Regions from separate parts of the Pseudomonas sp. RA_105y_Pfl2_P56 genome, predicted to be linked through region 1. Evidence: riboswitches for the same ligand, from Rfam matches in the RefSeq annotation. Region 1 holds a riboswitch; the other holds the start of a gene.
The links. Region 1 has a riboswitch for cobalamin ahead of AACY11_RS19390 (CbtB domain-containing protein). Riboswitches for the same ligand answer to the same signal wherever they lie in the genome.

Region 1 (4,410 bases):
GACCAGACGCTCGACACCGTAGCGCCAATAGGCAATGCCTCCGTGCAGCGAGATCAGAATCACCTTGGCATGGCGCAACACTTCATCGACATACAGATCGACCGAGGCGTAATTCTGCACCTGCATCGGGTTGGCCAGGCGCAGGCTCGGATAATCCTCGGGCAATTGCTGCGCCGCTTCGGCGAGCAACGCCAGGCTGGAGTCGCCGCTGCACAGGATCACCAGTTCGGCGGGGGTTTGCCCAAGGTCGGCAATGTTGTCATCCGACACGAAACCGCCGGGCTGGGTCCTGAGCAGGTGCATGGCTTAAACGCTGAGTGCGGCGCGAAGTTGCGCTTCGAGTTGAGTGGCGTCGAGTTCCTGACCGATCAGTACCAGACGGGTGACGCGCGCTTCATCGGCGCCCCACTGCCGGTCGAAATGCTTGTCGAAACGCGTGCCCACGCCTTGAATCAGCAAACGCATCGGTTTGTTCGGTATCGCCGCGAAACCCTTGACGCGCAGGATACCGTGCTGGACCACCAGTTGCGTCAGCGCATCGAGCAGCAGGCTTTCGTCGGCTTGCGGCAGTTCGATGGAGATCGAATCGAAGGCGTCGTGATCGTGGTCATCGTGGTCGTCATCACCGTCGTGGTGATGATCGTGATGGCTGTGGCGGCTGTCGATGTGCTCTTCAGAGCCTGCCCCCAGACCGATCAGCACGTCCAACGGCACGCGACCGTTGCTGGCCTCGATGATCTTCACCGCTGGCGGCAGCTCTTCGGCGACTTCGAGGCGCACCCGGGCCAGATCTTCAGGGCTGGTCTGGTCGGCCTTGTTGAGGATCACCAGATCGGCGCTGGCCAGTTGGTCGGCGAACAGTTCGTGCAAGGGCGACTCGTGATCCAGGTTCGGATCGAGTTTGCGCTGGGCATCGACCTGATCCGGGAACGCAGCAAAAGTGCCAGCGGCCACGGCCGGGCTGTCGACCACGGTGATCACCGCATCAACGGTGCAGGCGCTGCGGATTTCCGGCCACTGAAAGGCTTGTACCAGCGGTTTTGGCAGGGCCAGGCCCGAAGTTTCGATGAGAATGTGGTCGAGGTCGCCGCGGCGGGCCACCAGTTCGCGCATCACCGGGAAAAACTCTTCCTGCACCGTGCAGCACAGGCAACCGTTGGCCAGTTCATAAACGCGGCCGGTGGCTTCTTCTTCGGTGCAGCCGATGGTGCACTGTTTGAGGATTTCACCGTCGATGCCCAACTCACCGAATTCATTGACGATCACCGCGATGCGACGGCCCTGTGCGTTGTCGAGCATGTGTCGCAACAACGTGGTTTTACCCGAACCGAGGAAGCCGGTGACGATGGTGACGGGGAGTTTGGCCAGTGTTTTCATCGATATGCCCTTTGGCAAGGTGGCGGGCATACGGGACGAGAACCGGCAACGCGCGTGCGCGCCGGAAGCGTTCGCCACCGGATCACCCCGCCCGGTTGTAGTGAGAAACTGTGACGAGGCAGGTCTCCTGGCTGACGGCGTTCAGGCGCTGGGCCTGGCATTCACTGCGCCTTCCCGCTGGCGCCTTGTGCAAGGGCTGGCAGTGGCGTGGCAGTAAACTTCACCGTTCACAGTTGCGGGGGCAGCCGCGGCATTGACCGCGTTCCCTTCTTAGCTTCGGCCAGTGCCGAAGAACCTCGAAAGCACAAGGCTACGCATGGCTTGCTGATGGGTCAATGTTTGGATTGGGATTGGGTTTGAGGGCATATCCAACCCATCCAATTGACTCAAATCCCCCACCCATGCTCTCCTACACAACTTGTTACGGGTGCCCTTCACAGGGTGAAACGGGAAACCGGTGAATCATGTGCTTTACTCAAGCCCATGTCAGTCCGGTGCTGCCCCCGCAACGGTAAGCGAGCGAAGCATCAGATCCACTGTGCCGATACGGCATGGGAAGGAGATGCTTGCAGGTCGGGCCCAGCGCCAACCCCTCGTGAGCCCGGAGACCGGCCCGCAACACACAGCACGCATACCTTTTGTGTCGCTGAACATAACAAACCCGCGGTGGGCGGGCGCTGTTCGAACCCCTGCGTACTCGCACGCCGGGGCTTCATGCGCTCGACTGCCTCGCTGACATTCCAGAGGGAAGCGCCATGTCGATCATCAGCAGCACCGGCAGCAACACGGACAAAATCTCCAGCACCACCACCCTGAGCCAACGCCTGACCGCCGCTGTTTTCGCGTCGATTGTGGGTGCGGGCCTCGTCTACTTCGCCGGTTTCTCGCACATCGAAGCCGTGCACAACGCCGCCCACGATACCCGCCACAGCGCCGCGTTCCCGTGCCACTGAGGCCTGCCGACATGATCAAGCGAATTGCACAAACGGCAGGTTTCAGCGGTCTGCTGGCCGCCCTGCTTCTCACTCTGCTGCAAAGCTTCTGGGTTTCGCCGCTGATTCTGCAGGCAGAAACCTTCGAGAAATCCGAACCGGTGGCACAAGTCCACGAACACGCCGCCGGCTCTGCTGCGCACACCCACGATAGCGAAGCCTGGGAGCCGGAAGATGGCTGGCAGCGCGTGGTCTCGACCACCGGCGGCAATCTGGTGGTCGCCGTGGGATTCGCCCTGATGCTCGCGGGGCTCTACACCCTGCGTGCGCCGACCAAAACCTCGCAAGGTCTGCTTTGGGGGCTGGCCGGTTACGCAACGTTCGTACTCGCCCCCACCCTTGGCCTACCGCCTGAGCTGCCGGGCACCGCTGCCGCAGATCTGGCCTCACGGCAGACGTGGTGGATCGGCACTGCCGCCTCTACTGCGGTCGGCCTCGCCCTGATAGCGTTCAGCCGTCACTGGCTGATGAAGATCCTCGGTGTGGCGATCCTTGCGGTGCCACATGTGATCGGCGCGCCACAACCACAAGTGCATTCGATGCTGGCCCCTGAAGCATTGGAAGCTCAGTTCAAAATCGCTTCGCAGCTGACCAACGTGGCGTTCTGGCTGGCCCTTGGCCTGATCAGTGCGTGGTTGTTCCGCCGCAAAAGCGATGGCCAATACCACGCATGACCCGAGACAGTGCAGCGCCGACCTTAGTGGTCGGCCTGGGCTGCCAGCGCGGCTGCCCTGCCAGCACGCTGCGCGCGTTACTCGATCAGGCCTTGCAAGCGCATCGCATCGAGCTTGGAGCGGTCAAAGCCTTGGCCAGTATCGATTTGAAACGCGATGAACCCGGTCTGCAGGAACTTGCCGCACAATTGGCCTTGCCATTGCGCTACTTCAGCCGCGAAGAATTGGCCAATTACCAGCAACGGCTCAGTCACCATTCACAGATCGCCTACGAACGCACCGGTTGCTATGGAGTGGCAGAGAGCGCGGCTTTGGCGCTGGCTGAACAGTTGATTCAGGCACCGGCAAAACTGCTGATATCCCGGCAGAAATACGCTCAGGCAACATTGGCATTGGCTGGCGCTGCGTAAAATCCCGATAATCCTCGTCTTTGATCATGAGCAATCTTCATCTGAAGCATTGCCCCGCCGCGCTTTTCACAGGATTCCTACATGACCGTCTACTTCATCGGTGCCGGCCCCGGCGACCCGGAACTGATCACCGTCAAAGGCCAACGGCTGATCCGCAATTGCCCGGTGATCATCTATGCAGGTTCGTTGGTACCGGCAGCGGTGCTGGAAGGTCATCAGGCGCAGACGCTGGTCAACAGCGCTGAATTGCATCTGGAGCAGATCATCGAGCTGATCAAAACCGCGCACGCCAAGGGCCAGGATGTCGCACGCGTGCATTCGGGAGATCCGAGCCTGTATGGCGCCATTGGCGAGCAGATTCGTTATTTGCGCGAGCTGGATATTCCCTTCGAGATCATCCCCGGCGTGACGGCCACCGCAGCATGCGCCGCGTTGTTAGGCGCAGAACTGACCCTGCCTGACGTGTCGCAAAGCGTCATACTGACCCGTTATGCCGACAAGACCGCCATGCCCGCAGGCGAAGAACTTGGAAGCCTGGCGCAACATGGCGCGACCATGGCGATCCATCTGGGGGTCAATCATCTGGAGAAAATCCTTGCTGAACTGTTGCCGCATTACGGCGAAGACTGCCCGATCGCGGTAATTCACCGGGCGACATGGCCGGATCAGGACTGGGTGGTGGGAACGCTGGGGGATATTGCCCAGAAGGTCGCCGCCAAAGGGTTTCGGCGCACGGCGTTGATTCTGGTTGGGCGGGTGCTGGGCAGTGAGGTATTCAGTGAGTCCTCGCTGTATCGCGCCGGGCATGCGCACTTGTATCGCCCCTGAAGACATTCTTGAACATCACGCATAAAAAACGGCGCTCACGGGGCGCCGTTTTTCATGCTCGCAGCGAACACCTTAGTAATAGGCGTTTTCTTTCTGCGTATGGTCGGTCACGTCACGAACGCCTTTGAG
Region 2 (4,410 bases), on a different contig from region 1:
ACCTTCTTCTCTATCCAGTCCGTTCTCGCCGACGTTGCTGTTCGAACCGACAGTGACATACAGCTTGCTGCCGTCCTTGCTGGCAATGACGTTTTTGGTCCAGTGATGATTCAGCGTGCCGCCCGGCAGGTCGGTGACCTTGATCGGCTGCGTTTTGATTTCTGTTGCGCCAGTTTCGTAGTGCAAGCGCAGCAGGCGATCGGTGTCCGCGATGTACAGGTCATTGCCGACCAGGGTCATGCCGAACGGTGAGTTGAGATTTTGCACAAACACCGTACGCGTCTCAGCCACGCCATCGTGATCGGCATCACGTAGCAGGGTGATGCGATTTGCGCTCGGTACGCCGGCGCCAGCCTTGCCCATGACTTTCTTCATGATCCAGCCACGAATGCCGCTGCTGTCGTCAGGTTTGGGCGGAGCATTGGTTTCCGCCACCAGCACGTCGCCGTTGGGCAGCACGTAAAGCCAGCGCGGATGGTCTAGACCTTCGGCGAATGCCGCCACTTGCGTGCCTGCCGCGGCAGTCGGTTTTGCGCCATCTGGCCAGCCGACCGCCGGGGCGATATTCACGGTTGGGATCAGGGTTTTGTTGGGTTCGGGTAGTTTCGGTGACGGGCCGGTGCCGTCGGAGACTTGAAGGCTTGAGGATTCACCACAGGCGGCGAGCCCCCCGGCGAGCGCGATAACGAGAGCGAGCTGGGTCTTGCGCATTGCTGATCTTCCCTATGAATGCATTCGTAATCATAGAGGCACGCGCAAGCCCGATGGTTCAACCGCTTAGCCGCGGGCCTCCTTGAAGAGCACGGCAATGCCCGGGTGATAGTTGCCAGCATCGCTGCGCAATTTGCGATAGGCGTAAGGGAAATACCAGGCCGCGGCGCAGGTGTGTTCTTTTTGCAGGTCGTCGACCATGTCCTGCAGTTCTTCGGGGGTGGCGCTGTGCTGGGCTTTTTGCGGGGCGACAAACAGGCAGCCGAGCTTGAGGTCGCTGGCGAAACTGATGCGTTTGGCGTCGCTGGTGATCTCCAGCAGGGCTTGGGTCAGGTTGAGGTTGTTCACGCGTGGCCAGCGCTGGGTGGCTTGAATGAACGCGCGATCTTCGGCGCCGGCCAGGAACAGGTCGGCGCGGGCATTGCGCTCGCCATCCTCGTTTTGCTTGCGGGTAGCGGTCTGCTCTAGCGTCACCAGTTCGGCCATCCAGGCCGCAGCGGAAAGCAATCCGAGATTGGCTTTCTCGTCATGCCAGTAGGGTGTGTCGCTGTCGCCGCGCACGGCGTTGTAGCGGTCGATACAGTCAAACCAGCGTTCCAGTACCGGGCGCAGAAATTCCAGGCGCGGGTTGCTGATGATCATGCCTTGCATGTGGCTCACCTTATTCTTGTGTGATGTGAGATTGTGGCTCTTTGATATCACTCTTGAGAGTGTGGCACAAGATTGGCGTCAGATAATTGATCGACGGCAGTTATTCGCCCGACAGCCTCCTCTTTAATTGACGCTCCACCCCCAACCCTCTAACCTTCGCGGCTTGTTTCAGGTGCTCTGTGACCCCTGTCGACAGAGTGAAACAGGGAAGCCGGTGAGGGTCGTCTTCAAACGAAGAGCAACCACGATCCCGGCGCTGCCCCCGCAACGGTAAATGAGTGAAAACTGCGTCGAATGCCACTGCTCAAAGCGGGAAGGCGCGCAGCCAGGCGATTCGCCGCTCATGAGCCCGGAGACCGGCCTGATTCATCCAACGGCATCACGGTGGGCGATGCCAGGCTTTTTTGCCTTCTATTCTTGTGCCTGCCCGCCGTTATCCAGCCTCAACGGAGAGCTCCCCCATGACTGATTCCCCTGAGCGTGACGAACGCCATCTGGCGCGTATGCAGCGCAAAAAAGCCGTGATCGATGAACGTATCGCCAATTCGCCTGATGAGTGCGGCCTGGTGCTGGTGCTCACCGGCAATGGCAAAGGCAAAAGCAGTTCGGCGTTCGGCATGCTCGCCCGCGCCATGGGGCACGGCATGCGCTGCGGCGTGGTGCAATTCATCAAGGGGCGCAACAGCACCGGCGAAGAGCTGTTTTTTCGGCGTTTCCCCGAGCAGGTGCGCTTTCATGTGATGGGCGAGGGCTTCACCTGGGAAACCCAGGACCGTCAGCGCGATATCGCCGCCGCCGAAGCCGCTTGGGAAGTGTCCCGCGAGCTTTTGCGCGATCCGTCGATTGGCCTGGTGGTGCTGGATGAGCTGAATATCGCCCTCAAGCACGGCTACCTCGATCTCGATCAGGTGCTCAGCGACTTGCAGGCGCGTGCGCCGATGCAGCATGTGATTGTCACAGGGCGCGGCGCCAAGCCGGAAATGGTCGAGATGGGCGACACCGTCACTGAAATGGGCATGATCAAACACGCCTTCCAGGCCGGTATCAAAGCGCAGAAAGGCGTCGAACTTTGAATCAGTCACGTCATTGCCCGGCGGTACTGATTGCCGCGCCGGCTTCCGGTCAGGGCAAGACCACCGTCACGGCCGCGCTGGCCCGTTTGCACCGCAATCAAGGGCGCAAGGTGCGCGTGTTCAAGTGCGGCCCGGACTTTCTCGATCCGATGATTCTCGAGCGCGCCAGCGGTGCGCCGGTCTATCAATTGGACATGTGGATGGTCGGTGAGCAGGAAAGCCGTCGTCTGCTGTGGGAGGCCGCAGCCGAGGCCGATCTGATTCTGATCGAAGGCGTGATGGGGTTGTTTGACGGCACGCCGTCGAGCGCTGATCTGGCTCGGCATTTCGGCGTGCCGGTGCTGGGTGTGATTGATGGAACGGCGATGGCGCAGACCTTTGGTGCGTTGGCGCTGGGCTTGGCGAAATATCAGCCGGATCTGCCGTTCGCTGGCGTGCTGGCCAACCGGGTCGGTACGTTGCGTCACGCACAATTGCTCGAAGGCAGCCTGACCGAAGGCTTGCGCTGGTATGGCGCATTGTCCCGCGAGACCGGCATCGAATTGCCGAGCCGTCATCTTGGTCTGGTTCAGGCCGGTGAGCTCAATGACCTCGATGTGCGCCTGGACGCCGCTGCACAAGCGCTTGCCAGCAGTTGCGAGGTAGCGCTGCCACCGGCCGTGGAATTTGCCGCGCCTGAAGTCATCAATGTAGAGCCCTTGTTAAAAGGTGTGCGAATCGCCGTCGCCCACGATGAAGCGTTTGCCTTCACCTATGGCGCCAGCCTCGACCTGTTGCGGGCGATGGGCGCTGTGTTGAGTTTCTTCTCGCCGATCCGCGATACGCAGTTGCCAGAGGCCGACAGCCTCTATCTGCCCGGCGGTTACCCGGAACTGCACCACGTTGCGTTATCGCAGAACAGCGCAATGCTCGATGCCATCCGCGCCCATCATGCGGCAGGAAAACCGTTGCTCGCTGAATGTGGCGGCATGCTGTATCTGCTCGACTCGTTGACTGACGTTGAGGGCAGTCGCGCCGAACTGGTCGGCTTGCTCGCAGGCGATGCGGTGATGCAGAAACGCCTGGCGGCATTGGCGCTGCAAGCGGTTGATCTGCCGGAAGGCACGTTGCGCGGCCACACCTATCACCATTCCCTGACGACGACTGAATTGACGCCGATTGCCCGAGGCCTGAGCCCGAATGGCGGGCGTGGTGCGGAGGCGGTTTATCGGGACGGGCGGATGACGGCGTCGTATGTGCATTTTTACTTCCCGTCGAATCCTGCGGCTATTGCTGCACTATTGCTGCCTGACCGCGAGGCCGCCTTCGCGAGCAAGCTCGCGCCCAAAGGGGATCGCGTTTCTTGAGCAAGCACCCCGACCCATGTGGGAGCGAGCTTGCTCGCGAAGAGGCCGTGACGGACAACGCATTTTCCGAAGCCGAACGCGCAGCGGTCTACAAAGCCATCGCCGAACGCCGCGACATGCGCCACTTCACTGGCGGCACCGTCGAGCCCCAGTTGCTGCGCCGTTTATTGGACGCCGCACATCAAGCACCAAGTGTCGGCTTGATGCAGCCTTGGCGTTTCATCCGCGTCAGCGACCGTGCTCTGCGCGGGCAGATCCGCAATCTCGTAGAAGAAGAACGCATCCGCACCGCCGAGGCCCTCGGTGAGCGCAGTGACGAGTTCATGAAGCTCAAGGTCGAAGGCATCAACGACTGCGCCGAAGTGCTGGTCGCGGCGCTGATGGATGATCGCGAGAAACACATTTTCGGGCGCCGCACGCTGCCGGAAATGGACATGGCTTCGTTGTCCTGTGCGATTCAGAATCTGTGGCTGGCGTCCCGTGCCGAAGGATTGGGCATGGGCTGGGTCTCGTTGTTCGAGCCGCAAGCGCTCGCCGATCTGCTGAAACTGCCGGCCGGGGCCAAGCCTTTGGCCGTTTTGTGTCTGGGCCCGGTTAAGGAATTCTATCCGGCGCCGATGCTGGTACTC

Region 2: another riboswitch for cobalamin. It lies ahead of cobO (cob(I)yrinic acid a,c-diamide adenosyltransferase); the one in region 1 lies ahead of AACY11_RS19390 (CbtB domain-containing protein).

What each region holds. Positions count from the first base shown of each region.
Region 1 covers NZ_CAXAPL010000029.1:43,606-48,015, forward strand. The annotation lists gene cobN (cobaltochelatase subunit CobN) at 1-303, opposite strand, end outside; gene cobW (cobalamin biosynthesis protein CobW) at 307-1,377, opposite strand; cobalamin riboswitch at 1,478-1,691, opposite strand; cobalamin riboswitch at 1,786-2,008, shown strand; gene AACY11_RS19390 (CbtB domain-containing protein) at 2,133-2,330, shown strand; gene AACY11_RS19395 (CbtA family protein) at 2,342-3,043, shown strand; gene AACY11_RS19400 (cobalamin biosynthesis protein) at 3,040-3,453, shown strand; gene cobM (precorrin-4 C(11)-methyltransferase) at 3,535-4,281, shown strand; gene nfuA (Fe-S biogenesis protein NfuA) at 4,354-4,410, opposite strand, start outside.
Region 2 covers NZ_CAXAPL010000016.1:83,096-87,505, forward strand. The annotation lists gene AACY11_RS13350 (PQQ-dependent sugar dehydrogenase) at 1-711, opposite strand, end outside; gene AACY11_RS13355 (hypothetical protein) at 778-1,362, opposite strand; cobalamin riboswitch at 1,516-1,741, shown strand; gene cobO (cob(I)yrinic acid a,c-diamide adenosyltransferase) at 1,824-2,435, shown strand; gene AACY11_RS13365 (cobyrinate a,c-diamide synthase) at 2,432-3,781, shown strand; gene bluB (5,6-dimethylbenzimidazole synthase) at 3,829-4,410, shown strand, end outside.